4 regions of the Aliamphritea spongicola genome follow, and region 3 is predicted to be linked to each of the others. Evidence: riboswitches for the same ligand, from Rfam matches in the RefSeq annotation. Region 3 holds a riboswitch; each other region holds the start of a gene.
What was found. Region 3 has a riboswitch for cobalamin ahead of JYB63_RS04650 (ABC transporter ATP-binding protein). Riboswitches for the same ligand answer to the same signal wherever they lie in the genome.

Region 1 (7,474 bases), on a different contig from region 3:
ACCGTGGCTCTTAGCTTCTTTACGGTTAAATACGTAAGGCACGTCCTGACCGAAGTCGGTGGCCAGCGCTACACAGGTAGTGGCGGCCAGCGGGATACCTTTATACGCAGGGCCTAACAGCACATCATACTCAATACCGGATTGCTGGATGGCCGCCGCATAACAGCGTCCCAGACGGGCCAGTGCTTCACCGCTGTTAAACAGACCTGCATTAAAGAAGTACGGGCTGGTACGGCCCGACTTTAGAGTAAACTCGCCAAAACGTAGCACTTCTTTGTCGATGGCAAATTCAATAAATTCTCTCTGATAATCCTGCATGCTGGCTTTCCCGGTGACTGGTTAAAAATTGCGCGCATCATACAGGATTAACGTCTGTCTCTCCATGGAATTCCACGCATATTCCCACTACCCAAACCTCAAACGGCAGTTTTAAATGTCTGCAGACTTGCTTCAGAGCAATTTTATTCACCAGACTGAATCTGAAAATTCACCAAAGCCGGTATGAAATCAATTCAATTTTCGCCGCATCCCTTATACAATGCGGGCTCGATAGTAATCTTTCATACATTTGATACTTTTTTCAGGATTTTTGTTCTATGCGCGTTATCACCTTCAATACCCAAGGTATTGAACAGGCTGCCGATAATGGTTTTTTCGACTGGATGGTCCAGCAGGACGCAGACGTTGTGTGTCTGCAGGATCTGCGCGCAAAAGAGTATCAGCTGGATGCGGACCGTTTTCATCCCGAAGGCTATGAAGCCTATTTCTTTGATGCCTTCGAGGACGGTTTCAGCGGTGTAGCCATTTACACCCGTGAAATTCCCAAAGCCATTATGACCGGGCTGGGGTTTGAACAGTGCGACTTCCACGGCCGTTTCATTCAGGCAGACTTTGATAAAGTCAGCGTTGCCTCATGGAGCATGCCATCCGGCCTGAAGAGCGATGAAGCCCAGGCGGAAAAAGAAGAATACATGGACCTGCTGGCGGGGCACCTGACTAAAACCCTGCGCAAACGCCGTGAGTTTATCTTCTGTGGCCCGCTTCACATTGCTCACAAACCCGTTGACCTGAGTAACTGGTACGTGAATCAGAGCGTATCCGGTTTCCTGCCCCACGAACGGGAATGGATGGCGGATATATTTGATGAGATGGGCTATGTGGATGCCTTCCGTCAGGTGAACCACGCTGATCATCAGTACACCTGGTGGCCGGAATACAACCGTGCCCGGGAACTGAACGAAGGTGCCCGTCTGGATTACCAGATCACCACAGCAAACCTGCGCAAAACCATCAAGTCTGCCCGTATCTACCGGGAAAAAGCCTTCTCGGCACACGCACCGGTGATTATCGATTACGATATCTGACACATAAAAATGCCGGCATACGCCGGCATTTTTGTATCAGTTCATGCTGTTATTCAGCATCCTTCTTCGCGGCCCGACGCAGTGCACGCTCCTCAAGAAAGGCAGGAATAATCTCTTCCTTATAGCTGTCATAATGCTGGCTGATAAAGCTTTGCTCATCCCATTCGCCCTGCAAAAACTCACGGGACTTAGGCGTACCGGCATATACAAACACCTGTGCTTCCTGACCGTCTTCCAGACGGATAATGGCCAGCTTGCGCATATACAATCCCACGTCGGCTTCTTCAAAGTCATCCAGAATCGCCAGCGACTCATCATCGACTTCCAGCAATACAGAGCCCTGAATCTGATTACCCGGTGACGGCACCGCCACCCCCAGATCCGACCAGCCTTCCATATGCAGAGTCAGGCGCTGATGGTTCAGTAATTCTGCAGATACCTTCTGAAACGTATTACCGGTCAGCTGCTGCACCAGCTCGTCATATTGCAGCACACCATAAACAAAAATATTGGTCGACATGAGATTACCGTCACTTATTCACATTCTCTGTCCGCCGGACCGCCCGGCGGCAAGGGGGTGATAATAATCGCCTTCGCGGAACGATGAAAGTAATGTCGTGTGTAAGGGTCAGAAGCGCCTGTGCAGGAAGGCACATTTTTTCTGCGAAACGTCGTTATCAGACAAGACATTACCTGTTTTTCGACACATTTGTTCCGGATCATTGCATTCGTATAACAAATTTGTAACATGCCCGCGAGAATGGTTCTTCAGGGAAGCTTTCCGGCCACCACAGATGGCAGCCGCAACACTTTCCGACGGATTAAAATGGGAATAGGAAAAGGCATCTGTCGCCACAGAGACCTCACCCCTAGCTACCCCCGTAACTGTATGCAGCGAATTCTGTTTGTTCGACTCAGGCCACTGGAGAAACCGGGAAGGCTGAACATATACGCAGACCTGCAAGCCAGGAGACCTGCCATTCCGATCGTCACCTACTAACATTGCGGGGCGCTGTGTTGGGCGGAAAACGTAACGGTGACAATACATAAATCTATTGTTGCTGAACGTGCCGCCACCCTGTGCTGTCACGTCTGTTCGCTTGCGCGGACGCCAGTTACACGACAACACAGGTGCTTTATGCAATTACGACACTCATTGTTAGCCTGCCTGCTGGCCGGCACCACTGTTTCTGCCCAGGCGCAGGAAATCATCATCACCGCGTCCAAGGTTGAAGCCAGCCGTGAAGAAACCGGGTCTGCTGTCAGTATCATTGATGCCGAGCACCTGGAAAACAACCAGATCACCCTGGTAACAGAAGCCCTGCGCGAAGTACCGGGGCTGGCAGTTAGCCGTACCGGCGGGATTGGCAGCACAACACAGATACGGATTCGTGGCGCAGAAGCTAACCAGACCCTGGTACTGATTGACGGTGTTGAAGTAAACGACAACAGTACCGTTGCCGAATTTAATTTTGCCGATCTGCTCAGCCTGGATATCGAACGGGTCGAAGTGCTGCGCGGTGCCCAAAGCGCTATCTGGGGCAGCGATGCGGTTGGCGGGGTGATCAACATCATCACCAAACAAGGTAAAGGCCCACTGAACGGTAGCGTCACTTTCGCAACCGGCAGTTACAACACCAACCAGCAAAGCTTCACCCTCAAGGGTGGTGACGATGAATATAACCTGGCACTGAGCGGTTCACTGCTCGACAGTGACGGTATATCCGCCGCCAGCAGCGACCGGGGCAACAGTGAAAAAGACGGCTACAGCAACAGCACCCTGAACTTTAAAGGGGGCATGCAGGCCACAGACAACCTGGAACTGAATCTGGTATTACGGCACGTAGACGCTTTTCAGGAAACCGATAAATCTGACTTTAACACCGGCACAATTATCGATGATGACAGCCACGCTGAACGGCAACAAAACTCCGGACGGGTTTCCGCCAAACTGGATCTGATGGACGGCGACTGGCAACAGGAAATCGGCTACGCCGTCACAAAAAGCCGCACAGAGAGCTTTTCCTCCACCTTCAACTCCGATGCGCTTGGAAAAAAGCGCAAACTTGATTATCAGAGTAACTACTTCATCCATACAGATGCTGCAGAACACCGCCTGACCTTTGTCGCGGAACGAGAAGATGAAGACTTTGATTACAGCAGTACGTATTCAACGGTTAAACAGAGCACCGACAGCACCGGACTGGTTGCCGAATACGGCCTGAATCTGGACGAAACTTACTACTTCACGGTTGCCGGCCGCCGTGATCTGAATGACCGCTTCAGCGATACCGATACATACCGTTTCAGCTTTGCTGCCTGGCTGAATGATGACTGGCGCCTGCACACCAGCCGTGGCACCGGCATCAAGAACCCAACCCTGTTTGAGCTGTTTGGTTCAACCTCTACCTTTACCAGCAACCCGGACCTGAAACCGGAGAAAAACACCACCACAGATCTGGGCCTCGAATACCACTTCAGCGACATTGACGGCTATATCGACGTGACGCTGTTCGATACTGATGTGGAAGATCTGATCAGCACAAACGCCACAACCGCTACCAATCAGGCGGGCACATCTGACATTAAAGGTCTGGAGTTAACCGCAACCCTGAATCCAACCGACCGGCTGCGCCTGACCGCCAGCTACACCTATAACGACGCAACCGATGCTGATGATCAGCAACTGATTCGCCGGGCCACACATATCGCAGGCCTGAACGCCAGCCAGCTGCTGGCGAATGGCAAAACCCGGATCAGCGGCGGACTGCAATATAACGGTAAACAATACGACACAGTGTTCGCGCTAAGCGGTAATCGCAGGGTCACACTGGACAGCTATACCCTTGCGAACCTTGCGGTGACACACGCCTACTCCGATAATGTAGAAATCTTTGCCAAGGTAAATAACCTGTTTGATGAAGATTACGAAGAAGTTTATGGCTTTGGCACTGAAGGCATTAACTTTACAGTCGGTATTAAACTGAGCGGCTCTCTCTGAGACCTCACTCCTCATAAGGCAGCACTGTGACAAAAAACAGATCACTAATAGCAATTGTTGCTGTGCTGCTTGGCGCCCTGTTACTGAGCCAGCTGGATATCCGTGCCGGCCTGTTCAGTAACAACGCCCTGACCGCTACACAGATCGAAGGAGATACATTCCCCAAAACCCTGACGGATGCCATCGGCGCCCGCTACACACTCGAACAGCCACCCCGGCGAATCGTCTCAATGACCATTGGCACTGATGAAATTCTTGCCAGACTAGTCCCGCCGGACCGGGTTGTGGGCATCACAGGGCTGGCGGATTATCCCTCACTTTCAAACGTCACCGGACACTATCCCCCGGCGACTAAGCGCTTACAGGGTAACATTGAAGAAATCCTCAGTCTGGAGCCGGATCTGGTATTTATTGCCAGCTACACCCAGGCTGAAACTGTCCGTCAGTTACTGGGAGCCGGTATTCCGGTGGTGCGGCTGACGGACTTCAGCTCCTTTAAGGATCTGGCAACCAATATCCGACTGGTGGCCGCCGCCACCGGCAGCAGCCCGAAGGCAGAACAACAACTGACAGAGCTGCAGCAATTACTGAACCGCATTAAAAACACCTATCGCAATGCCCCACAGCCAAGAGTGCTGTATTACAACCTCGACGGCACCACCACAGGCCCGGGCACCACCATTGACGAAATTATCCGGCTGGCAGACGGGTTTAATGTCATCAGTGAAACCGGCATCCAGGGCTCACAGACCATCAGTGAAGAACTGGCGATCAGCCTGGCACCTGACATTATCCTGATGGGCACCGGCGCACCGGATAATCAGGACAGTACCGCGATGCAGCTGATGCAGCGTCCGGCCTGGAAAAATGTGCCGGCTGTTATCAACCGGCAGGTATACAGCCTGAAGGGCGCCTGGCTTTTATCCACATCCCAATACAGCTGGCTGGCAATCGAACCGGTTGCCCGGCTACTGCACCCGGAGATCAAAAAATGACACCCCGTCTGATCTTTATCATCATGCCGGTATTGCTGATCCTCGCTGCCCTGGGGGAACTACTACAAGGACCGGCACAGATTCCTGTGGCTGAAACCATCGGCATTCTGTTACACAGCCTGGGCATGGATACCGGTGCAGATATCCGCCCCTGGATGGAAAGCATTTTGCTGGATGTGCGCCTGCCCAGAGTAATTATCGGCGCCTGTGCCGGCGCCTCACTGGCAGTCTGTGGCGCAGTCATGCAGGGCATGTTTCGCAACCCGCTGGCTTCACCTTCAATTCTGGGGGTGTCTTCCGGCGCCTCTCTGGGGGCCGTAATTGCCATCTATCTGGGCCTTACCAGTTTGTCCGTATGGATTCTGCCGGCCTTTGCCTTCAGCGGGGCCGGCATCACCCTGTGGATTGTTTACCGCATTGCCACTCAGCGGGGGCACACAGCCATGGGGACACTGTTACTGGCCGGCGTCGCCATCGGTGCACTGAACGTCGCAGCCGCTTCCCTGATTCTGGCGCTGTCCCTGAACGACTGGGATACCGGAAAAATGATTGTGTACTGGAGCATGGGCGGGCTGGAAGGCCGCACCTGGGACCATGTCCGGCTGATCGTCCCCTTTGCCCTGCTGGGCTGTGCGCTGGTGCTTTGTTTCAGCCGGGATCTGGATGCTCTGCTCATGGGTGAGGTACATGCAGCGTCTGTGGGCATTGATGTCCCCCGCACCCGCCAGCACCTGCTGATCATCACCGCCATGCTGGTCGGGGTATCCATTGCAGTCTGTGGCGGCATCGGTTTCATCGGTCTGGTCGTGCCTCATATACTGCGTCTTATCCTGGGGCCAAGGCACCGTTACCTGCTGCCGGCCAGTGCGCTAGGCGGAGCCATATGTCTGGTGACGGCAGACTTGCTGTTACGGGTCACACTGCCTGAAAAAGCCATTCCGCTAGGGGTGGTGACCGCCACACTGGGCGCACCTTTCTTTGTTTTCCTGCTGTTAAGGCAACGGACCCGGGGAGAACTGTAAACCATGGACAAGCATTCTGTGACCACATCCCTTTCCCTGAGCTGCAGTCAGCTCAGCTTTGCTTATCAGCAGCGGCAGATCCTGCAAGGCATCAGTCTGCAGTTCAGCCCCGGACAGTTCATTGGCCTGATCGGCCCGAACGGTGCCGGCAAATCCACTCTGCTTAAACTGTTAATGGGGCTGCTGCCGGCGGATTCCGGCGAGGTACGTCTGAATGACAAACCCTTATCCGGCTACCCCCGGCGGGACATTGCCCGGCATATATCGCTGGTCCCTCAGGATGTATCCACCGGTTACGGCTTTACAGTGGAAGAGATTGTCGCCATGGGCCGTACCCCCCATCTGGGCGCCTTTCAGCCGGAATCAGATCAGGATCTGCAACGCATTAATGATGCACTGGACAAGACCGGTCTGACGGCGATGCGTAACCGTCGGGCTGATCAGCTGTCCGGTGGAGAACGCCAGCGGGTATTTATTGCCCGGGCACTGGCACAGGAAGCGCCGGTACTGTTGCTGGATGAGCCCACCGCCAGCCTGGACATGTGCCATCAGCTGGATGTGCTGAGTCTGGTAAGGGAACTGACCGAAGAAGGGCATCTGGCGATCGCGGCCATTCACCATATGGATATGGCATCCCGCTTCTGCCACCGCTTACTGCTGCTCTCCGGCGGCAGCATCGTTGCTGACGGGGCACCGGATGCAGTGATTACCGAAGCAAATATGCTGGCGCACTTCGGCATCCACAGTCAGATTGAAACATCGCCGTACGGCATACGGGTCACCGCACTGGCATCAGCCAGCCAGCGCAGTGATTTACTATAAGCCCTACTGCAAACGGAAAGTAAACGAGAAGGTTTGTGTGGAAGCCACCGCCAGACCGTTACGGGTCGCAGGAACAAAACGTTCCTGCTGAACAAAATTCTGTACCGCCCTGTCCAGCAGTTTATAGCCACTGCTTTCGATAACTTCATAGCGCTCAACCTCGCCCCGGGCATTCAGAAACAGACGTAACTTCACCTGCCCCTGCTGATCACGGGCAATGGCCCGGCGGGGATATTTCGGCTTCTGGTCAGACATAATCCGGGCTTGCAG
Region 2 (7,474 bases), 280 kb from region 3:
TGTGCTGTTGTCCATTCACGGCTGTTGATGATTTTCTGCGTAGTGGCCTGAAAATAGGCTTCGTCTTCAATAGACGCGACTGCGCCGGCAATTGCCAGACTGTCCAGCGGGTAAGAGTTGAATGAGTTTTTAACCCGCTCCAGGCCGTCGATCAGATCTTCATGACCCAGTGCGTAGCCTACCCGTAAGCCAGCCATGCTGCGGGATTTCGAGAACGTCTGAATGACCAGTACGTTGTCATATTTACGGACCAGTTCAACGGCAGATTCGCCGCCAAAGTCGATGTAAGCCTCATCAACAATAACCAGTGACTCAGTATTCACCTTTAACAGCGCTTCAATCTGTTCCAGTGGCAGTACCCGGCCTGTCGGGGCATTCGGGTTGGCAAAAATAATGCCGCCGTTTGGCTGCTCATATGCCTTCAGGTCAATGTTGAAGTCCTGATCCAGTGGTAACTGCGTGTAGGCAATGTCGTACAGGTTGCAGTACACATCGTAAAAGCTGTAGGTGGTTTCCGGCAGCAGAATAGGATGTTCCTGACGGAAAAATGCCATAAATGCCAGCGCCAGTACCTCATCAGAACCGTTGCCCACAAAGACATTTTTATAGTCCAGGCTGAAATAATCCTTCAGGGCATTCTTCAGCAGCGTGGCTTCAGGATCGCAATAAAGTTTCAGCCGCTCTTTAGGGTAATCATTCAGAGCAGCGATAGCATGGGGCGATGGCGGATACGGGTTCTCGTTAGTATTGAGTTTGATTAAACCGCTTTGCTTTGGCTGCTCACCGGGTACATAAGGGGTGAGCGAATTGATTGCCGGGCTCCAGTACTTACTCATCTTGATTCACTATTCAGAAGGTTGATTACGCCTGATTACGCATAAGTCGCGCACATAAACAGGCCGGCTAGGATAGCAAAGAATGTGGGCAGCTGACAGAGGTTGAAAAAACGGGTGCGAAGATTGTGTAAAAGTGGCTTGGAACTGAATGATAAATGTAAGTGGGGGAAGGGGGAGCAGCTTCTTCCCAGAGAGGGGAAGCTCTGGGAAGAAACTACTTTTACTACATAAAGGGGTCTTGCAAGAACGTTGATGTACAGAGTTAGAGAAGGGAGTTTTCAATAAGTTCAGTGCGAATTCGATTTTTTTGCATTTTTTCGCAAAAAAAATGTACTCGCTGCATGTCATATTTCATGCAGTTTTTAACTATGTCAGGCAAATATTTGAAAATGCTCTGTATTCTGTCTCTGTATAACAGACCCTATGAGGGCAAAAAAATTTCAGATTTTTTTAAAAACTTTCTGAAATCCGCAATTTTTCAGTCAATTCCGATGAATTTATGGGTCTGCAGGCTCAGTTTCCACTGCGGATGTGCCATGCAGTATTCAACAGCGGCTTTGGTGTTGGCGGTCTGTAAGGCATCGTCCAGTGGCTGCAGGTAATAGTTGTCAAACTCCAGGTCTCTGAAGCGTTCCGGCATGGCCTGGCTTTGCGGGTAGACCAGCTTCAGTTCATGGCCGCGGGTCTGGACAATTTCAGATGCGCCCTTTGGGCTGACGCAAATCCAGTCAACGCCTTCAGGAACCGGTAAAGTGCCGTTGGTTTCCAGTGCGATTTCCAGACCTTCTGCTTTAAAAGCGGTGATCAGGGCTTCGTCCAGCTGCAGTAAGGGTTCACCGCCGGTGCAGACAACATAGGGCACGCCTTCATTGTTCAGTGGCCAGAAGCTGCGTACTTTTTTAGCCAGTTCTTCCGGGCTGCGAAATTTACCACCGTTCTGGCCGTCAGTGCCTACAAAGTCAGTATCACAGAAATCGCAGATCGCTTTAGCGCGGTCCTGTTCCCGGCCGGACCACAGGTTGCAGCCGGTAAACCGGCAGAATACCGCCGGACGGCCCGCCTGAGCACCTTCGCCCTGCAGGGTGTAAAACATCTCTTTGACACTGTAAACGGAACGCATAACTAATCTCTCTGAATGGCAGCGGGCAAGTCTACACCGGGGTGATTTTTGTGCAATGGTTTTTGCAGAATCCGCAACGGATTAGCGGTTGCGATTAATCCCCAAACTGGGGAAAACCTTCTGGATAATTGGTAACCACCGGCTAGTTTAGAATGATCTGGTAAAGGATTTTGGTCGCAGGAGATTATCCGGCCGACTGGTGATGATACCACTGACTGATGTGTGCAGGAGTCATTCGGTGCACCAGACCAGAGTTTCGCCCGGCTGCCGCAGGAAGCGTCAGCCGGCTGATCAGTTGTCTTAATATGGAGTGTTGTATGACTATCAAGAACAAACTTATTCTATTGCTGACGATCGTGCTGATGTCGGTTGCAGCGCTGTTCGGTTTGCTGATGTATTCCCTTAATACCCTGAATGATCTGCGTGAGAGTGAGTCCCTGGTGGGTAAACTTAAACAGGAGCAGTTGGCGATGGGGCTGTATGAGCAGGCCTTTGTCACTACCCTGCAGACAGATGCTGAAGCAAATTTTGTGCAGGCAAAAACACGCTTTAGTGAACATCTGGTTACAGCAATCGGACAGTTAGATGGTGATACCCAGAGTTCACTGCAGAATCTTAACAGCTATTTTATGGAATATGATGCCAGCTTTATTAAGGTGGCGAATCTGCTTAAAACCATTGGCTTGAATGAAAAAGAAGGCTTAAGGGGTGGCTTGCGTGGTGCAGTGCATGCGGCTGAAAAAAATGTGCAGACCATAAACAGTAACGAACTGTATGTGCGCATATTACAGCTACGCCGTAATGAAAAAGATTTCATTATCCGTTCTAACGAAAAATACCTGACCAAGTTTAACGGCAACTTTGATAAAGCGGTTGCGGTGGTTCGGCAGGTAGACTTCAGTCAGTCTCAGCGGCAAACTACCCTTGATTTGCTGAACGACTATAAGCGCCAGTTTGTAGCCCTGGTGGCGGCACGTAAAACTCTCGGGTTAACTGCTGATACCGGTTTACGGGGCGTTATGTTGCAACAGGGGAATCAGACCCAGGCAACACTGGATGAGATTAATGTCACGTTGCAGGCCCATGTGGCGGCTGAGGTTTCCCGGGTGCAGATGTTGGCGGTGGCCATCGTCATTGCTGTGGCATTGATTGTGGGTGTCGCTGTTGCACTTATTTCCCGGAGTATTCTGGTGCCAATCTCCCGGCTGGCCAGCTGTATGCAAAAAGTCAGTGCCAGTAAGGATATGACATTACGCTATGAAGGCAGTAATCGGGATGAGCTGGGTAAAATGGGCAGTGATTTTAATGCCATGATGGCCATCTTCCAGACGCTGATAGGGGATGTGGTTAAAGCTATCGGGCATTTGCAGTCCTCCTCAGAACAGCTGGCCAGGAGTGCTAACTCTGCCGCAGTAGATCTTCAGAATCAGCAGGATGAAGTCGTGCAGATTGCCAGTGCAGTTCACGAGATGGAAGCCGCCATGGCCGAAATTGCCGGCAATACTGAGAATACTTCGGCAACCGCCCGGAATTCTTTGCAGCAGGCAGAGCAGAGTAAAACCAGCAACGGCGAGCTGATTGGCAGTATCAGAAGTCTGGCGGATCAGGCCAGTGAAACTGACACCGAGGTTCAGACACTGCAGAAAGAAAGTGAAGAGATCGGCTCAGTGCTGGGAGTCATTAAGTCAATTGCTGAGCAAACAAACCTGCTGGCGCTGAATGCATCTATTGAGGCTGCCCGGGCCGGTGAGCAAGGGCGGGGATTTGCAGTTGTTGCTGATGAAGTACGTTCTCTGGCAGAACGGACTCAGGATTCGGCCAGTGAAATTGAAGGGATGATTTCTCAGTTACAGACCCGTACCAACCGTGCCACTGAACTGATGTCGGTGAGTCTCAGCCGGAGCCAGCAAAGCGCTGAGCATGCGGAGGCCAGCATTGATATGCTTGATACGATCACTCAGGATGCTGAAACCATTGTGGATATGACTGCCCAGGTGGCGGCTGCAACAGAAGAGCAGGCGAATGTGGCAGGGGAAATCAATCAGAATGTCGATAAAATCCGCCTGATTATTGATGATGCCAGTGCCCAGACACAACTGAATGTTACCGCCAGCGATGAAGTAGCCGCTCAGGCTCAGCAGCTGAAGCTGGCGGTGGGGCAGTTTGTTACCTGAAGTGTTCCCTTAAGTTATCTGTACAGCCGCTGTTCTGCGGCTGTTTTTTTCCCTTCTAAAGACCTTATTTTATTAAATTGCGACATTTAACAGGCGCTGATTGACAAGCTTTGAGCGGTGCAGGTATTGTGCGTTCACGTTATTGAGTTGCGTGTTAAACCACGCAGGAAAGTGCTGATTTTAAGCGCTCTCCGGGAAGTTGGTGCGTTAAGGCTTTGAAGCTGTTGCAGTATTGCCAAATATTACAGCCCCTGGTTAAGACAATCCCAACACTGCCCCCGCAACGGTAAATCGATAAAACTGTTTCATTGGCCACTGCGAGCAAATGATTCCCGTGAATCAGATGAGTGGGAAGGCGAAACAGGGGATGAGAATCCGTCGATGAGTCCGGATACCGGCTTGGTAACTTGTAATAACTGGGTGTTGCGGAGGGCTTCACCGAGGTGCAGTTTATTTCTTCCCACAGGGTGCTGCGCTGATTCCTCCCAACTCTGGCTGTATTTTTTTTCAGACGGAGCAAATCAAACGTGTTCAATTTCAAGCAGTTATCTGCCGCTTTAGTTTTAGGTTCTTCCCTGGTTGCCGGCACAGCGCAGGCGCATTTCCAACTGATCTATACCCCTGAGTCCTTGCGCGAAAAAGGTGGTGAAGTGGTTTTGAAAATGCCATTTACTCACCCTGCTGCCAGCGGTCACGTCATGAAAATGGGCGAGCCTCAGGAGTTTTTCATGGTCCGTAAGGGCAAGAAGACTGATCTGATGGATAAGCTGGAAGCGATTGAGTGGACCAGCGAAGTGGATACCGGCCCGGCATATGAAGCAACTGTTAAGTTGCGTGGCCTGGGTGACAATGTATTTGTCATGACGCCGGAACCGTACCTGGAGGCGGAAGAAGATATCTACATTCAGCAAATCACCAAGAACATTGTGAACGTTGGCAGCCTGCCAACGGACTGGAATGAAGAGCTGGGTCTGAAGGCGGAAATCGTGCCGCTGACCAAGCCATATGCAATTTATGAAGGCGGTACCTTTACCGGTGTAGTTAAAGGTAATGGCGAGCCGGTTCCGTTTGCGGAAATCGAAGTTGAATACATGAACTACGAGCCGGATATGGAAAATAACCGCTTTGCAGCTGAAGGCGAAATTACACCGCCGGCAGAAGCGTTTGTCACCATGACTATCTTTGCAGATGCTAACGGTACCTTCACTTTCGGTATCCCTAAAGCTGGCCACTGGGGCTTTGCTGCTCTGGGTGTAGGTCCGGATACTGAGTACGAAGGTAAAGAGTTGTCTCAGGATGCGGTTATCTGGGTTCAGGCTCACGAAGTTAAATAAACACTTAAACCGGCAACTCTGTACAGGGTTGCCGGTTTAACAGATCAGGAACAGCTATGCATATAGTAGACGGCGCGCTTTCCGAACCGGTTCTGGCCGGTGGTGCATTACTGGCGCTGGCCGGTGTGGCATACGGTCTGAAAAAGATGGACTACGAGCATCTGCCACAGGTGGGGGTTCTGTCCGCTGCGTTCTTCATTGCTTCTTATATTCACTTACCCATCGGCTTCTCCAGTGTTCACCTTATTCTTAATGGCCTGATTGGCCTGGCACTGGGCTGGGCGGCGTTTCCGGCGTTACTGGTTGCGCTGATTCTGCAGGCGGTTTTCTTTGGTTTCGGCGGCTTTCTGGTATTGGGGGTGAATACTTTCAATATAGCCTTGCCGGCGGTGATGGTGTATTTCCTCTGCAGGCATGGCATTGCGGCATCTTCACCACGGGTGGCTGCAATCTGGGGCGCAATCGGCGGTGCCGGAGCGGTGGCCGTGACTACGGTGATGGTTGCGGGTTCCCTGGCGTTATCCGGAGAAGCGTTCTGGCTGGCGGCTAAAGCAACCCTGATTGCGCACATTCCGGTGATGCTGGTGGAAGGTTTCGTCACTGCTGCGGCGGTATTGCTGATCCGTAAGGTTAAACCGGAGTTTCTGCACCTCGCGGAGGATTGGGATAATGCGTAAGTATATGATTTTACTGGCGATGCTGTTTGCATTGCCGGCCAGTGCTCACAACGTTGTGGGCGGTGTATACGCAATTGGCAGCACCATTGAAGGTGAAGCGGGTTTTTCAAACGGCGATATGGCTCAGGCCGGGACTAAGGTACTGGTGACGGATCCGGCAGGTAATGTGCTGATGGAAACTGAAACCGATGAAGAAGGTTTCTTTACGTTTGAAGCCACGACCCGTGTTGATCATCTTTTCCGGATGGAAATGGGCAGTGGTCATGTTCTGGAAATGGTTTTGTCAGCAGATGAGCTGCCGTCTTCACTGGCGGCTGGGGCAGTAACTACAGCAGCGCCCGCAGCAAAGGCAGCAGGCGGTACTGCAGTTCAGTATGACGAAGCTGCCATGCAGGGCATGATTGAAAAGGCAGTTGCCAAACAGGTAAAGCCGTTACGTAAAGAGTTGCGGGCCTATCAGGAAAAAGCCGGCTTGCAGGATATTCTGGGCGGTATTGGCTATATCTTTGGCCTGTGTGGCATTGGTATGTGGTGGCGTCAGCGTAAACAGGCTCAGGCTGCGAAAGCGGTCTGATCTGAAACGGCAAGGAGACAGTTTTGCCTCAGAATCTGGAACATAGCGGTACGTCCTGGAAAGGACAGCAGCTTAAGCACCACCGCTCGGTGATCGATATCCTCGATCCCCGGGTGCGGGTTGCGGCGGCAATGCTGTTCGCTTTTGCCGTTGTACTGTCCCATAACTTTGCCGTGCTGATCTTCGGACTGTTGCTGGCATTACTGGTCGCAGCGCTGGCCAAGCTGAACTTTAAGCGCACCCTGCGACGGGTGATCGCCATGGACATGTTCATGATCTTCCTGGTGATCATGTTGCCTTTTACTACGCCGGGGCGGGAAATGTTCAGTGTGTTTGGCTTTGCTGCCAGCATTGAAGGCTTACTGCATGCCTGCAAAATTGCTCTGAAGGCTAACGCGGTTGTGCTGGCTCTGCTGGCGCTGGTGGGCACCATGGGAGCGACGACCCTCGGGCATGCAATGGCGCATCTGAAAGTGCCGGAGAAACTGGTGCATCTGCTGATGTTTACCGTGCGTTATCTGGATGTCATCGGGCAAGAATATAAACGTATGCGCCGGGCCATGCAGGCCAGGGCATTTGTATTACGCAGCAATATGCACACCTGGCGTTCTATCGGGTATCTGGTGGGCATGTTGCTGGTGCATTCACTGGAACGTTCCGAGCGAATTATGGCGGCTATGAAGTGCCGGGGTTATCAGGGCAAGCTGTATCTGCTGGATAACATGGAGATCGTGCGCCATGACTATTACTTCATGGTGC
Region 3 (7,474 bases):
AAGTTACGGTAACCGCCGTAGATAGCATCAACTTTGCCGGTTGCCAGTGAAGCAGACAGAGACCAGCCCACGTTGATCAGTTCAACATTTTCAATGCTGGCGCCGTTTTTCTTCATCATGGTGCCGATGGTGGCATCGACCAGACCGCCGTCGAAGGCGTAACCGATTTTCTTACCTTCCAGGTCAGCCAGAGAGTTGTAGCCCTTGTCTTTCAGTACCATCACGGTATTTAGCGGGGTGGCGATCAGGGTTGAAACCCGGCTCAGGGGCAGGTCTTCCACCACGTCACGGATCAGCTGTGGCTGATAGGTAACCGCCAGATCGAATTTACCGGCAGCAACTAGTTTAGGCGGAGTGCTTGGGTCAGCAGGTTCGGTGATTTCAATGTCCAGACCCTGAGCTTTGAACAGGCCCTGCTGCTTGGCAACAATGATCGGGCCGTGGTCCGGGTTTACAAACCAGTCCAGCATCAGGGTGACTTTTTCAGCCAGTGCCTGCTGGCTGAACATAATCAGGGCAAAAGCGAATATTTTTTTCATAACAGTTTCCGTTGTTTCATTTTCAGGTGTTGTTTGGCTTTTCCCGATACCAGGGAATGGCTTTTTTAAGTAACTGGTCGGTGCTGTAGTACAGCAGAATAGAGAACAGGGCGAGGATAAATAGGGCCGCGAACATGTCGGCAATCTGCATCCGGGCATTGGCTTGCAGCATCAGGTAACCCAGGCCGCCGGCAGAGCCTACCCATTCACCAACCACTGCACCAATTGGCGCAACCACCACCGCTACCCGGATGCCGGATGCCAGTGTTGGCAGGGCGGCAGGTAAGCGGATATGCCACAGCTGACGCCAGCGGTTGGCGTGCATGGTGGTGGCCAGATCAAGGTAGCCGGTGGGCGTGTGGCGCAAACCGTCAAAGCAGGTAGTGGTGACCGGGAAGAAGATAATCAGTGCCGCCATAATGACCTTGGAGGCCATGCCATAGCCGAACCAGAGCATCAGAATTGGCGCCAGTGCGAATACGGGGATCGCCTGGCTGGCAATCAGTACCGGCAGTAACCAGCGGCGTACCGGATTAAACAGCAGCATCTGCAGGGCCAGGCCGATGCCCATAAATAAGCCGAGTAACAGCCCCAGTACAATCTCAGTAAGAGTGATCAGACTGTGATCCCACAGCAGTTCCGGATTGCTGATCAGTTTGTCGAAGACCAGCAGAGGCGGCGGCAGAATGAACGGTGGCATCGAGAAGATCACCACAATGGCCTGCCACAGGCCCAGTAAGACCAGGCTGGTGATGGTCAGGCGAAACAGTATCTGGCGCCGCCCCGTGCCGTTCTGTAAATCCTGTTGTGTGCTGGCGCGGTTAACGACCGGTGTAACGGGCTTATTCACTGGCGCTCTCCTTCACTGACACTGGCCACACTGAACTGTTCATCGGCGGCCTGAAGGGCAGCCAGCAGGCGGTGCTGGTAGTCACCAAGTTCTGCATCCACCGGACGGGGCACGGGGCTGTCCGGTGTGGCGGCAGCTTTCAGCCGGCGCTGCTGAAACAGCCAGACGTGCTGGCCCAGTCGCAGAGCTTCCTGAGGATCATGGGTGATCAGCAGTACCGTACGGCCTTCAAGTGCTTTGAAGGCCAGTGCCTGCAAGCGGTGGCGGGTCACGGCATCCAGTGCGCTGAAGGGTTCATCCATCAGGACGATGGGGGTGTCCTGCATCAGGGTACGGGCCAGCGCCACACGCTGTCGCATACCGCCGGACAGCGCATCCGGCAGCAGGTGGCTGCTGTCAGCCAGACCAAGCTGGGCCAGTAGCTGGTCTGCCCGGGCGTAGTCTTCAGCCGAGGGTTTACCTTTGCTCAGGCGGGCCTGCAGGCAAACGTTATCGCGTACTTTCAGCCAGGGCAGGAGCAAATCCTGCTGGGCCATATAGGCGATCTGACCTTCCAGGGGCTGGCCGTGCTGATCGATAATTTCACCGCTGCAGTGATGCTGCGGTTCAATTAATCCCGCAAGACGGCGCAAGAGGCTGGTTTTACCGCAGCCGCTGCTGCCCAGCAGGCAGGTCCATTCTCCGGCGGGCAGCTGCAGGTTGAGATCACTGAAGACCGGTTCAGGGGCATTCTGATACTGCAGGCTGAGCTGGCGAATATTAATTTCGGTGGCTTGCATGGTCTGGATTACCGGGCCTGACGGTAAAAGTGGTGAACCGGGCCGGAACCTTCACCAATGTGCAACTCATCAGCGTGTTCGATGGCCGCCTGTATATAGTCTTTTGCCTGCTGAATGGCATCTGCCATCGGGTAGCCCTGTGCCAGGAAAGACGCAATGCTGGCGGACAGCGTACAACCAGTGCCGTGGGTGTTTTTGGTGTCGATACGCTGGCTGCTGTATGTGCGCAGGCCTTCAGATCCTAGCCAGAAATCAGTGCTGGTATCGGCTGCCTGATGGCCGCCTTTGATCAGTACCGACTTGCAGCCATAGCCAAGCAACTGTTCGCAGTGTGCGGCGGTATCTTCCGCGCCAGCGGTATTCAGTTCCGGGCGTGCTGCCAGTAATGCCTGCGCTTCTGGCAGGTTAGGGGTAATTACGTCCGCCAGTGGGATCAGTTCGCGGATCAGGGTATCGGTAGCATCCGCTGCCAGCAGCACATCGCCACTGGTGGCAACCATCACCGGGTCAAGCACCACGTGTTTTGGCTGATATTTGCGGATGGCTGCCGCCACTGTACGGATGGTGTCCGCGTCGCCCAGCATGCCGATCTTGACGGCATCGACGGCGATATCGCTGAAAACTGCTTCGAACTGTTGCTCAATGAACTCGCCGGTAACCGGCATAACGCCAGTGACGCCGCGGGTATTCTGGGCGGTCAGGGCAGTGATGACTGTGCAGGCGTAGCTGCCGGTGGCAGAAATGGCTTTGATGTCCGCCTGTATGCCAGCACCGCCACCGCTGTCGGATCCGGCTACGCTGAGAACGATAGGAGTGTTGGGCTGTGACATGGTGCTTTCCTGCGTCTGAAGATAGATAACGGTCTGACCCGGGCAGGAAAAGCAATGCTGGAAGTAATGTTCACAGATTTCCTACGCCAATAACTGGATCAGGTTCAACGGGTTCAGCATATGCCATCTCAACCAGAATTCTGGTTCCCCGACTGTATTGGGCGATCATAGAGAGTTGGCTATACAAAGACAAATGAAACTTATTGTTATCTGTGGCTGTGCGCCTAAAGCATGAGAGTTGTCGTGAAACTCAGGGCTGGTATGGCCTGGGGGTAAAGGTCAAAAAACGACACAGGTAATTCGGTACTGAAAAAAATTCTCGGGGTAAGGGTTGTGTTTCAGAATTTTCCAAAATACTATGCTGCCAACTAATTCTGTATGCGACAGGTGCAGCCGGCCATTTTTATGTCCGGCTGATAATTGGGAAGCCGGTGTAAGTCCGGCGCTGCCCCCGCAACGGTAACTACAGTTTGGTGATCAGCAAACCACTGAGCAATACGCTTGGGAAGGGCTGATTACCGGCATCTGCCAACTGTTAAGCCCGGAAACCAGCCTGCGTATCACCCTTATATTATCGCGGTGGGCGGTTCTGGGCATAAAAGCTTTCTGTAGCTTTTTTCCTGGGCGTGCTTGTCCGTGTGTGAACATAGGCGACACATGGCAAAGACAATTCGAAAACACTCTCTGTTCTGCCGGGGCTTCCGGTAACCGATGGCTGTGGCTGATTTGCTGCAGGTTTCAGGGCTGACTGTATCTGGCGATAACCAGCAATTACTGCTGGATGACGTCAGCTTCAGTATGCGCCCGGGCGAAGTAGTGGGTGTACTGGGGCCGAACGGCGCCGGCAAAACCACACTGCTGCGCTGCCTGTTTGGTGCTTTGCGCCAGTTCAGCGGATCAGTTCACATCAATGGCCGGGATATCAGCACTCTGACTGATCGGCAACGGGCTTTGCAGGTGGCTGCTGTAACACAGGAAATGCCAGCTGACTTTCAGCTCAGTGTCCGTTCGGTGATTGCGACCGGCCGTACGCCTCATCAGCACTGGTTTACGGGTAAAGACCCGGATGCCGAAAAGGTGATTGATGAGGCCGTCAGGCAGTTTCATCTGCGGCGCTATCTGGACCGGGACATCAGTGAGCTTTCAGGCGGTGAACGCAAACGCGTCATGATCTGCCGGGCACTGGTACAGCAACCGGAACTGCTGGTGCTGGATGAACCCTGTAACCATCTGGACATTGAACATCAGCTCAGCCTGATGCAGTTACTGCGTAAACTGCCGGTCAGCAGCCTGGTGTCCCTGCATGATTTTCCATTGGCGGCCCGCTATTGCGACCGCGTTCTGGTCATGAAGCAGGGACGTCTGGTGGCTGAGGGGCCTGCTGAATCTGTGCTGACCCCTGAGTTATTCGAAAACGTTTTTGCCGTGCGTGCCAATACCTACTCTAACCCTTGGGAGCAGTGGTCGTTTTATGCCACCTCGCTCCCCTTTTTTTCCTGTACAAAAAAGCAAAAGGATCAAGCACATGCGCACTCTCATCTTCAGCTCAGCGATGCTGTTCGCCAGTCTGGCGCCGCTTAGCCAGGCATCTGAATTCCCGGTTACTGTAGACAGCTGTGGCCGAACCGTTACCTTTAATGAAGCTCCTAAGCGGGCGGTCATTCATGATCAGAATATGAGCCAGATGGCATTTGCGCTGGGTATTCAAAAGAATGTAGCCGGCCTGACCGGTATTACCGGTTGGTACAAAACCAGCCCTGAGTTTGATAAAGACCGTGGTGATATTCCTGAACTGGCGCCGAAGAACCCGACCACTGAGAACGTCATCAGTGCTGATCCGGATCTGTTCTTTGCCGGCTGGAACTACGGTATGCGTACCGACGGTGAGCTGACGCCACAAAGCCTGGGTGATCTGGGTGTACCGGTTCTGGAACTGACTGAATCCTGTGTTCACCTGACCAAATCCGGTCCGGATGCGTCTATGGATCTGCTATACGATGACGTTGTACGTCTGGGTGCGGTATTCGGCGTGAAGGAAAAAGCCGACGCACTGGTTGATGGCTGGAAATCCCGTCTGGCAGCCGTCGCTGATAAGACCGAAGGCAAGAAGCCGGTGAAGGTATTCCTGTATGACTCCGGTGAAGACAAGATCTTTACTTCTGGCCGTTTCGGTATGCCAACTGCGCTGATCCGTGCTGCCGGTGGTGAAAACGTGATGGATAACATCGATACCAGCTGGGGCAAGGTAGGCATTGAAGCGGTGATGGATGCCGAACCTGATTTCTTCATTTTGGTGGATTATCAGAAGGGTGGCTGGAAAGGCTCCTGGGAATTCATTAAGAACCATCCGGTGCTGTCCACTTTGGATGCGGTGAAGAACGACCGCTTCCTGCCACTGGAGTACGGTGAAATTACACCGGGCCCGCTGAACATTCAGGCGGTGGAAAAACTGGCTGAGAAGATGTACCTGAGCGGACGGTAAGTTTTGAGCAAACCCTTCAGGCCGGGGTTGATCGGCGGTGTCCTGCTGCTGATCATCCTGGCACTTTCACTGGCTGGCGTCATGATTGGTGTCAGCCAGATTCAGCCTGACCAGGCACTTGGTATCCTGCTTCACGGTTTCAGCCCCGACGGGCTGGGGCGTTTTATCGAGCCGGACTGGCGTAATTCCCAGGCCGTTATCATTAATGAGCTGCGGGCTCCCCGGGTGATTCTGGCCATGCTGGCCGGTGCTGGCCTGGCGGTGGCCGGTGCAGCCTTGCAGGCGGCAACCCGTAATCCGTTAACCGACCCGTTCCTGCTGGGGGTATCATCCGGTGCTTCACTGGGGGCGGTGCTGGTTATCTCCCATGTGGGGTTGGTGATCGGGGCGTATACCATGCCGGTGTTCAGTTTTGCCGGCGGTTTATTGTCTTTCCTGTTGTTGCTGATACTGATGAAACGGCCGGAGAACCAGCGGCCGGACCGGCTGGTGCTGGCGGGTGTGGCCATCTCATTCTTGCTGATGGCCGGCACCAACGGTCTGATTTTTCTGGGTGACCAGCGGGCGGCACAGTCAGTGGTTTTCTGGATGCTGGGGGGGCTTGGCCGGGCCCGCTGGGATCTGCTGCCTATTCCGACGCTGATCATAGTACTGGGCGTGATGTTACTGATCTGGCAGGCCCGTAACCTGAATGCCCTGATGATGGGGCAGGAGAGTGCAGCTGCGCTGGGTATATCCGTTAACCGCGTGCGGATAACCGTATTGTTACTGGCAACCCTGGTGACCAGTCTGATCGTTTCTCTGACCGGTACTATCGGATTTGTCGGGCTGGTGGTGCCGCACATCATGCGGACATTCATCGGCGGGGATAACCGCATCCTGTTGCCTGTATGCGCACTGGCTGGTGCGGCTTTCATGCTGGGGATGGATATTGTTGCCCGGATGTTGCTGGCGCCGCAGGAACTGCCAATCGGAATAATTACCGGCGCGGTAGGCGGCAGTTACTTCTGTTATTTGCTGGCGCGGCGTTAACTTTATATCTTGTTGATCAGCCGTTTGCGTAAACGGTAATCGAGCATCACCGGGCTGTTGAATCCGTAAAGGCTGATCAGATCATCCAGCAGATTTATTTCTGAAAGTTTTATGTAGGCTGTCTGTAATGCCTGGACAACCTTTGGTGAGGTTTCCGGGCTGGCGGCCAGCCAGAGCTGTTTTGACAAATCGTCTACCCGCAACACCGGAATAAAGTCATCCGCGTTAAGGCCGAACTCATCAATTCTGTAGGGGAAGCTGTTTACCTGTGGGGCGTAGTCAATGTGCAGAGCACGGAGCATTTTAATGGTCTGGCGGGTGTAATTGACTCTTACCGGCGTAAAACCCTGCTCAGTAAAGTAGGTGTCGAGGCTGCCGCCCCCCTGTACCGCTACCCGGTATTTTTTCAGTTCTTCCAGTGATTCGGGCATGTGATCGGGGCCATCTTTATGTCTGTAGATGATCACTTCGTAAGGGGAGACCGGGCCAATCCAGTGATACTGGCTTTCCCGCTGCTGATTACGGGAGATAGAGAAAAACAGTTTGTTGGGGCCATCCTGAGACATTTTGATAGCACGCCGCCAGGGAGCAAAGTGGGTGCTGCGGATAACCATTGGCTGTTGTTTTGCTGCTTCTTCAACCAGGGCTTTGATGAAATCAATCACATACCCTTTGGGCTGGTTGTCCGTTTCTATTTGCAGGGGAGGGAATTCTTCAGTGATCAGGTCCAGTTGCACAGGATCTGCCGCATAGCTCAGCGTAGCCATTATGCCGGTCAGCAGTGCGGCTGACAGGCGGATACAGTGCCTGAAAATTAACGATTGCTTACCGCATGGTAAAAAATATCTGAAGGTTCGTCTGAACATTCATGCAGCCTTATGACAAAAACGAAACTGGTCCCTCATCCCTGTTTTTTTCAGAAATCCCTTTCTAATTAAACAGATACTACGGAAATCCATAGG
Region 4 (7,474 bases), on a different contig from region 3:
CCGTGACCTGATGCTGGCGGTCGACGTGTCCGGCAGTATGGAAACTGAAGACATGGTGCTGAATAACACCTCCCTTAACCGCCTGCAGGGCATCAAAATTGTTATGGATGGCTTTATCAGCCGCCGCCCGCAGGACCGTCTTGGTCTGATTCTGTTTGGCAGTAATGCGTATATTCAGGCACCCCTGACCTTTGATCACGATACCCTCGGCCAGTTTCTTAAAGACGCTCAGATCGGTTTCGCCGGTCCGGAAACTGCCATCGGTGATGCTATTGCGCTAGGGATCAAACGCCTTGCAGACCGGCCTCAGCAGAGCCGGGTTATGGTGTTACTGACCGATGGGGCGAATACCTCAGGCGCAATCGAACCGCTGGAAGCGGCCAGAGTGGCAGCGGAACAGGGGGTGAAAATATATACCCTGGGGTTCGGGGCGGATGAAATGATCGTGCGCAGTTTTTTTGGTAACCGTAAAGTGAACCCGTCTGCCGATCTTGATGAAACAACCCTGAGGACAATCGCAGAAAGTACCGGCGGCCGGTATTTCCGGGCCCGTAATATTGAAGAACTGACCGGCATTTATGCCTTGCTGGATGAACTGGAACCCAGCACAAAGGACGCTCAGCAGGTAAGGCCGCAGCAGGCGCTGTTTTACTGGCCAGCAGGTCTGGCGTTGTTGCTGAGTATGGGCTGGGCGGCGGTTCTGCAGTTCCGTCGCCGGATGTCTGCGGAGGTGAAGCATGCTGGCTGATTTTCACTTCATCAGGCCGTTATGGTTATTGCTGCTGCCGCTTATACCCTTGTTGCTGGTGGGGCTGTGGCAGTACCGTTCTTCCGGAGCCAGCTGGCAGACCCTGATTGCGCCGGGTCTGCGGAATTATCTGATTGACGGTCAGAGTGGTCGCCTGTCCAAATGGCTGTTTGTTATGCTGGGCTTTGGCTGGTTGTTAGGTGTGCTGGCACTGGCGGGGCCTGCCTGGCAGCGCCTGCCTCAACCGGTATACCAGACCGGCGATGCGATGGTGATCGTAGCGGACTTGTCTCCTTCGATGCTGGCACGGGATGTTGCTCCCAGCCGTCTTGAACGGATGCGTTATAAGCTCACCGATCTGATCAAAGCCCGGGAAGAGGGGATGACCGCACTGGTGGTATACGCCGGTGATTCCCACGTGCTGGCCCCGCTGAGTGACGACCGGCAGACGCTGCTGGCCCTGTTGCCGGGGTTGTCGCCGCAGATAATGCCGATTCCCGGCAGCCATACCGAAGAGGCCGTGGCACTGGCGCTGGATCTGTTTAAGCAGGATAACCGCCGGCAGGGCAGCGTGGTTTTACTCACTGACGGTGTGACGGCGCAGGCAGCCCGTGGGGTGAATGAACTGTTTGCCGGGTTACCGGCGGGCACGGATTTCTCTCTATCGGTCATGGGGATTGGTACCGCTGAAGGGGCACCGATTCCTCTGACAGAAGGCTTTGCCAAAGATGCGGCGGGCAAGATAGTGGTTGCCCGACTGGATGCCCAAAGGCTTAGTCAGCTGGCGGCAGTCAACGACGGTATTTACACCGCTATGCAGCTGGATAACAGCGATACAGACGCTTTATTGAATGCCGCTGCGGGGCTGTTACCCGTTAATGGCTCTGACCGGGAAGGTGAGAATCAGCAAGCCGCTGAACAGACCTTTGATCGGTGGCAGGAGGCCGGTAGCTGGCTGTTGTTACTGCTGTTGCCAATTGCAGCGCTGGCGTTCCGGCGCGGTTGGTTGCTGGCGGTGTGTTTTGCTTTCATTGTGCCCGCTGTACACAGCCCTCAGGTGACCGCAGCAGAAGCCGGTAACAGTCTTTGGGAAAATCTTTGGCAAACGCCGGATCAGCAAGGGGCAAAGGCATTAACGGCAGGTGATGCTGCCACGGCTGCTGAATTGTTTCAGCGGCCTGACTGGCAGGCGGCAGCCCGGTATCGCAACGGGGATTATACCGCCGCAGCAGAACAGTTTGCCGCTCAGGGTGATACCGAAGGCCTGTATAACAGCGGTAATGCGCTGGCAAAAGCCGGCAAGTTGAAGGAAGCGCTGGCAGCTTATGAACAGGTGCTGGATGAGCAACCTGACCATGAAGATGCACAGGCAAATAAAGCCCTGATTGAAAAGCTGATGCAGCAACAGCAAAACCAGAATCAGCAGGGTGAAGGTCAGGATCAGCAGGATCAGAACCAGCAGAGCCAGCAGGATCAGAACCAGCAGGGCCAGCAGGATCAGAATCAGCAAGGCGAAAGTCAGCAGAGTCAGAATCAGCAGAGTGAAGGCGAACAGGGCCAGCAGGATCAGAATCAGCAGGGCGACAGCCAACAGGCTCAGAGTCAGCAACAATCAGACTCTCAGGATCAGGCGGAGCAGCTTAGCCAGCAGGTGGATCAGCAACAGCAGGAAGCTCTGGATAAGCAGCAGGCTGAAAAGGCTGCTGATGAATTTCAGGCGGAACAGCAGGACGGAGCACAGGCGCAGGTTCAGGCTGAACAGCAATCTTCCCCGGAAGATGAGGCCCTCCAGAAATGGTTAGGGCAACTGCCGGAAGACCCCGCAGGTTTACTGCGTAACAAATTTAATTATGAGTATCAGAAGAAGCGCCAGGCCTATGAAAGTGGTGACTGGAAACCGGCTCAGGAGCAACGGTGGTGAGACAGTTTTTCGTTAAAATTTTGGCCGTGCTGAGCATGCTGATGTTCACGCACAGTGCACTGGCAGCGGTGCTGAAAGCCAGCGTTGACCGTAACCGGATAGCCATGGGAGACAGCCTTTCCCTGACGGTGCTTGCCGAAGGTTCTGCCGACGGTGAGCCGGACTTTGCGTTACTGGAACCGCTGTTTAAGGTGCTGAACCGGTCGGTAGGGCGTAATACCTCAATCGTGAACGGTGATATCAGCCGGACCATTAAGTGGCGGCTGATTCTGACGCCGAAACAGGAAGGTACGCTGGTAATACCGGCGTTTGAGCTGGGAGGTGCCCGCAGTGAACCTATCACCATTGAAGCCACTGCGCCGCCTCCGCCCACAGACTCTACTGATGATTTGCGGGTGGAGATGGCACTGGATAAATCAGAGGTTTTCGAGAACGGACAGGTGATTGTCACCCGCCGGTTACTTTACGGTGTGGCGGTTGGTGGGCTGGAAATGCAACCGTTTGAACTGCTGGGAGCACAGGTCATTGAACTGGGGGATAACCAGTATGAAACCACCCGTAATGGCCGGCGTTTCGGGGTCTACGAAGTGGCTTATGCGGTGTTTCCCCGTGAAGCCGGTGTGCTGAATATACCGGCACAGAGTATTGATGTTCAGGTTGGCCGGCGGAACCTGCTGAGTGGCCGCCCTGCACAGAAAGTACGTTTACAGATGGGGGCAGAAACCCTTCAGGTGAAAGCCCGCCCGGCGGAATTTGCTGCTCAGGAATGGCTGGTGGCGAACAAGCTGGATCTGTCTGAAAGCTGGAGTCAGTTACCGGACCAGATCCGTCTGGGCGAATCCCTGACCCGCACCATCACACTGGCAACGGTGGGGGCAGCCCCTGACCGCCTGCCTACTTTTGAAGTTGCCGATATTCCCGGGATGAATGTCTATGCAGAGCCCCTGCAGAATACCGAAGACCTCAACAGCCGGGGAGTCATCAATGCCCGCCAGCGCAGTGTGGCATTCGTGCCGGTTAAGCCCGGGCTGATTGAAATTCCTGAACTGGTCGTTAAGTGGTGGAACAGTACGGAAAACCGGGCGGAAGAGGCCCGTTTACCAGCCCGGACGATTGAAGTATTACCGGCAGTAGCAGGCAGTTCAGCCAGTGCACCTGCGGCACCCGCGCAGCCAGCCGTTCCGTTACCGCCGGCGTCTCCTTTGCCGGAGGCTGAGCCGCAGATTATTTATCAGCCTGCGCCGCTGGCTTCCTGGCTGCTGTGGGCGAACCTGTTCTGGGCCTGTCTGGTGCTGGCACTGATTGCACTGTTGCTGAAACAGCGCCGGCAACTTACAGCAATGCAGCAGGTATCGGCAGCGGATACGCTTCCTGCCCGTACCCTGTTGCCGGATGGTTTTTCCGATGTACAGAAGGCACTGGCGGGGCAACAACTGGCGGAGATTCATCACGCTATTCAGCACTGGGGTAACCGCTGTTACCGTGAGGGTTTATTACCGGCCAGTGGTTTCACCGGGCTGAAGGCCATAGCCGGTGACGATCTGACAGCACAGCTGGTGCTTTTGGAGCGGACGCTGTTTGCTTCGTCTCAAAGCACCGGGCCGGATCTGGATATACTGAACCGAGGTTTGGCTGAGCTGCATAAGCAGTTGCCCGGGCCGCAGTCCGGGCAGGATAAAACAGCCGGTTTATCAGCTTTTTATCCAGGCCAGTAACCGATCAGCGGGGCTGGATTATTTTCGGTTCGGCAGGGTTAACATGAATAGTTTGATCCTGGTCGGTATACCGGCGGTTTGTGCTTGCCCGCTGCCGGGTATTTTTATATAACCACTGGCAGACAATTTATATCCGCATACAGGTGCCCCGAACCGTTAAACGGTGAGGGGAGAATCGGGAATCCGGTGTGAGTCCGGAACGTGCCCAACGCTGTGAAGGGGATTCTGTAAACAGGCATTTGCCAGCCACTGAGTGATCTCGGGAAGGTGTTTACAGAAGTTGATCCTGAGTCAGAAGACCGGCCTGTAAGTATCAGAAAAAGTGTTTGGACAGGCACTTACCGCCACCATATTAAGGGGAATACCTATGGGGCACGCAACAACTGATTTTCCGCATCAGGAAACCATTCGCTTTACTTCACAGGACCGTGACGGTCTGTATAAAACCATTTTTAACCGCCGGGATGTGCGCGGGCAGTTCCGGCCGGACAGCATTCCTGATGAGGTGCTCAGCAGGGTGCTGTATGCGGCTCACCATGCACCGTCGGTAGGCTTTATGCAGCCCTGGGATTTTATGCTGATCCGCGATGCCGGGGTGCGTCAGCAGGTGAAAGGTCTGTTTGATAAGGCCCATGATGAAGCGGCAGAAATGTTTCCTGAAGAGAAGCAGGACACCTACCGCTCCCTGAAGCTCGAGGGCATTCTGGAGTCACCGCTGAATATCTGTATTACCTGCGACCGCAGCCGCACCGGCCCGACAGTGATCGGCCGTACCCATATTCCGGAAATGGATGTGTATAGCAGTGTGTGTGCGGTACAGAACCTCTGGTTAGCTGCCCGGGCTGAAGGGTTGGGGATCGGCTGGGTGAGCATTATGGACCCGGAGAAACTTCAGGATGTACTGGGAATTCCCCGGGATATCGTACCGGTTGCCTATCTGTGTATTGGCTATGTGGATCATTTCTACAAACGGCCGGAACTTGAATCGGCCGGCTGGCTGCCCCGGGCACCGCTGGAAAGCCTGCTGCATTTTGATCAGTGGGGTAACCGGGATACTGAGGGGCAGGAAAGCATTACTGAAGCGATCGCGTCTCAGGCTGACTTTCCTCATCAGTCCTTCTGAGGGTTGGGCGCAGGGGCTGTGACTGTGACTTGGCCTGTAGTTGAGCTTGTGGCTGATCCGGAAACAATACAGTTACGGCCCTGACGTTTGGCGTCGAGCAGAGCTTTATCCGCGCTATCGAATAAAGCTTCTGCCGTTTGGCCTTTGTATTCGGCTACGCCAATGCTGATGGTCAGCTGTTCACCGTCAAAGGCGTTTTCCTCAATACTTTGCCGGCAGGCTTCGGCCAGCTTTAACGCTCCCTGCAACGGGGTGTCCGGCAGGAGTATGACGAATTCTTCACCGCCGTAGCGGGCGCAGAAATCCTGATGCCGGACCCGTTGTTGCAGCAGTTCTGCAACCCTGATCAGTACCTGATCACCAAAGCTGTGGCCGCGGTTATCATTCAGTATCTTAAAGTGATCAATATCGATAACCAGAAGGCTGAGCGGGGTTTCCCGGATTCCTGCGTGGTGGATTTCCTGGCTGAGTTCACTGTTAAAGGCGCGGCGGTTATTCAGCCCGGTGAGTTCATCGGTCAGGGTCAGGCGGCGCAGTTCGCTGTTGGCGCTGTCGAGCCGCTGTCTGGATTCATACAGCTGCCGTTCCCTTGCTTCCAGCACTTTGAGGGACTTTCTTAGCCGTAACAGTTGCATCACCTGATTGCCCAGCGCAGTCAGAGCGCGGGTCTGTTCTTCGCTGATCGTCTGCGGCCGGGTATCCACTGCACAGAGGGTGCCCAGTACCATGCCGGCATCATCAATCAGCGGGACGCCAGCGTAAAAACGTACATGGGGCGGATGGGTGACCATGCCGATATCTTTCACCCGGGAATCTTCAAGTGTATCGGGAACAATGAGCGGTTCGCTTCCCATAATGGTCCGGGAGCAGATAGCAAAGCCCCGGGGGACTTCTTCAGCGGCGATGTTGTAGCGGGCTTTATGCCATTTCCGCTCAGCATCGAGAAAAGCGATCATGGCTTTGTCTACGCCGCAGATAAAGGCCGCCAGCCGGGCAATGTCGTCATAGGCCTGTTCAGGAAGGGTGTCGAGAATATCGTAGTCTTCCAGCGCCAGCAGCCGTTCAGACTCGTTTTCCGGAAGCGGGAAAGTGTACGTCATTTCATCACCTTAACCTGTCAGTACTTCGGTCACGCCAACAGCTTCCGGCCGGATTCAGTCATCCGGAACCAGAGCCGGCAAGATCTGTATCAACGTATTGTCTTTCAATATCTATGAAAATAGACCGCTAATACAGTAATTATAAATCTGTGCTACCCATAAGGGGTATGTACCCTCTCTGCGGGAGGGGGGTAGTATGGATTCTATTCCGATTTTTTGGGTTATCCGAACATCGATTTTCAGGGGCAATGAACATGAGTAAGTCTGTTAAAAAGCCGGCGTTTGACTGGCAGGATCCGTTATCTGTTGAAGCGCAGCTGAGCGAAGAAGAACGCATGGTGCGCGACACGGCCAGAGAGTACTGCCAGGAGCGACTGTTGCCCCGGGTAACTGAAGCAAACCGCCATGAGATTTTCCACACTGAAATTATGCCTGAGCTGGGTGAGCTGGGCTTACTGGGCTCAACCCTGCCGGAACAGTATGGCGGCGCGGATGTGAATTATGTGTGTTACGGCCTGGTTGCCCGTGAAGTGGAGCGGGTAGACAGCGGTTACCGTTCGGCGATGAGTGTGCAGTCTTCACTGGTAATGCACCCTATCTACACTTACGGCACTGAAGCTCAGCGGATGAAGTATCTGCCTAAGCTGGCCAGCGGTGAGTGGATCGGTTGTTTCGGCCTGACCGAACCGGATGTGGGTTCTGACCCGAATAATATGAAAACCCGTGCAGTAAAAGTGGACGGCGGCTATCAGCTGAAAGGCGCCAAGATGTGGATCACCAATTCACCGGTGGCGGATGTCTTTGTGGTCTGGGCCAAGCTGGACGGTGTGGTACGCGGCTTTATTCTGGAAAAGGGCATGCAGGGGC

Region 1: it holds a riboswitch for cobalamin, as region 3 does, so the genes downstream of both, JYB63_RS08175 (TonB-dependent receptor plug domain-containing protein) here and JYB63_RS04650 (ABC transporter ATP-binding protein) in region 3, are expected to answer to the same signal.
Region 2: it holds a riboswitch for cobalamin, as region 3 does, so the genes downstream of both, JYB63_RS05970 (DUF4198 domain-containing protein) here and JYB63_RS04650 (ABC transporter ATP-binding protein) in region 3, are expected to answer to the same signal.
Region 4: it holds a riboswitch for cobalamin, as region 3 does, so the genes downstream of both, bluB (5,6-dimethylbenzimidazole synthase) here and JYB63_RS04650 (ABC transporter ATP-binding protein) in region 3, are expected to answer to the same signal.

The regions. Positions count from the first base shown of each region.
Region 1 covers NZ_JAFIDL010000002.1:339,137-346,610, reverse strand. Annotated here, with positions in the region: gene pyrE (orotate phosphoribosyltransferase) at 1-318, opposite strand, end outside; gene JYB63_RS08185 (exodeoxyribonuclease III) at 597-1,364, shown strand; gene JYB63_RS08180 (gamma-glutamylcyclotransferase family protein) at 1,414-1,884, opposite strand; cobalamin riboswitch at 2,143-2,360, shown strand; gene JYB63_RS08175 (TonB-dependent receptor plug domain-containing protein) at 2,503-4,365, shown strand; gene JYB63_RS08170 (ABC transporter substrate-binding protein) at 4,392-5,360, shown strand; gene JYB63_RS08165 (FecCD family ABC transporter permease) at 5,357-6,382, shown strand; gene JYB63_RS08160 (ABC transporter ATP-binding protein) at 6,386-7,204, shown strand; gene JYB63_RS08155 (energy transducer TonB) at 7,208-7,474, opposite strand, start outside.
Region 2 covers NZ_JAFIDL010000001.1:1,284,916-1,292,389, reverse strand. Annotated here, with positions in the region: gene hisC (histidinol-phosphate transaminase) at 1-836, opposite strand, end outside; gene queE (7-carboxy-7-deazaguanine synthase) at 1,315-1,956, opposite strand; gene JYB63_RS05975 (methyl-accepting chemotaxis protein) at 2,274-4,130, shown strand; cobalamin riboswitch at 4,258-4,547, shown strand; gene JYB63_RS05970 (DUF4198 domain-containing protein) at 4,658-5,464, shown strand; gene cbiM (cobalt transporter CbiM) at 5,521-6,141, shown strand; gene JYB63_RS05960 (NikL family nickel/cobalt ECF transporter subunit) at 6,134-6,715, shown strand; gene cbiQ (cobalt ECF transporter T component CbiQ) at 6,739-7,474, shown strand, end outside.
Region 3 covers NZ_JAFIDL010000001.1:1,001,445-1,008,918, reverse strand. Annotated here, with positions in the region: gene JYB63_RS04670 (ABC transporter substrate-binding protein) at 1-539, opposite strand, end outside; gene JYB63_RS04665 (ABC transporter permease subunit) at 562-1,311, opposite strand; gene JYB63_RS04660 (ABC transporter ATP-binding protein) at 1,386-2,168, opposite strand; gene thiD (bifunctional hydroxymethylpyrimidine kinase/phosphomethylpyrimidine kinase) at 2,177-2,998, opposite strand; TPP riboswitch at 3,059-3,159, opposite strand; cobalamin riboswitch at 3,367-3,569, shown strand; gene JYB63_RS04650 (ABC transporter ATP-binding protein) at 3,710-4,579, shown strand; gene JYB63_RS04645 (ABC transporter substrate-binding protein) at 4,524-5,480, shown strand; gene JYB63_RS04640 (FecCD family ABC transporter permease) at 5,484-6,512, shown strand; gene JYB63_RS04635 (substrate-binding periplasmic protein) at 6,515-7,378, opposite strand.
Region 4 covers NZ_JAFIDL010000004.1:131,328-138,801, reverse strand. Annotated here, with positions in the region: gene JYB63_RS14105 (vWA domain-containing protein) at 1-748, shown strand, start outside; gene JYB63_RS14100 (vWA domain-containing protein) at 738-2,669, shown strand; gene JYB63_RS14095 (BatD family protein) at 2,663-4,384, shown strand; cobalamin riboswitch at 4,509-4,706, shown strand; gene bluB (5,6-dimethylbenzimidazole synthase) at 4,752-5,507, shown strand; gene JYB63_RS14085 (sensor domain-containing diguanylate cyclase) at 5,495-6,607, opposite strand; gene JYB63_RS14080 (acyl-CoA dehydrogenase) at 6,862-7,474, shown strand, end outside.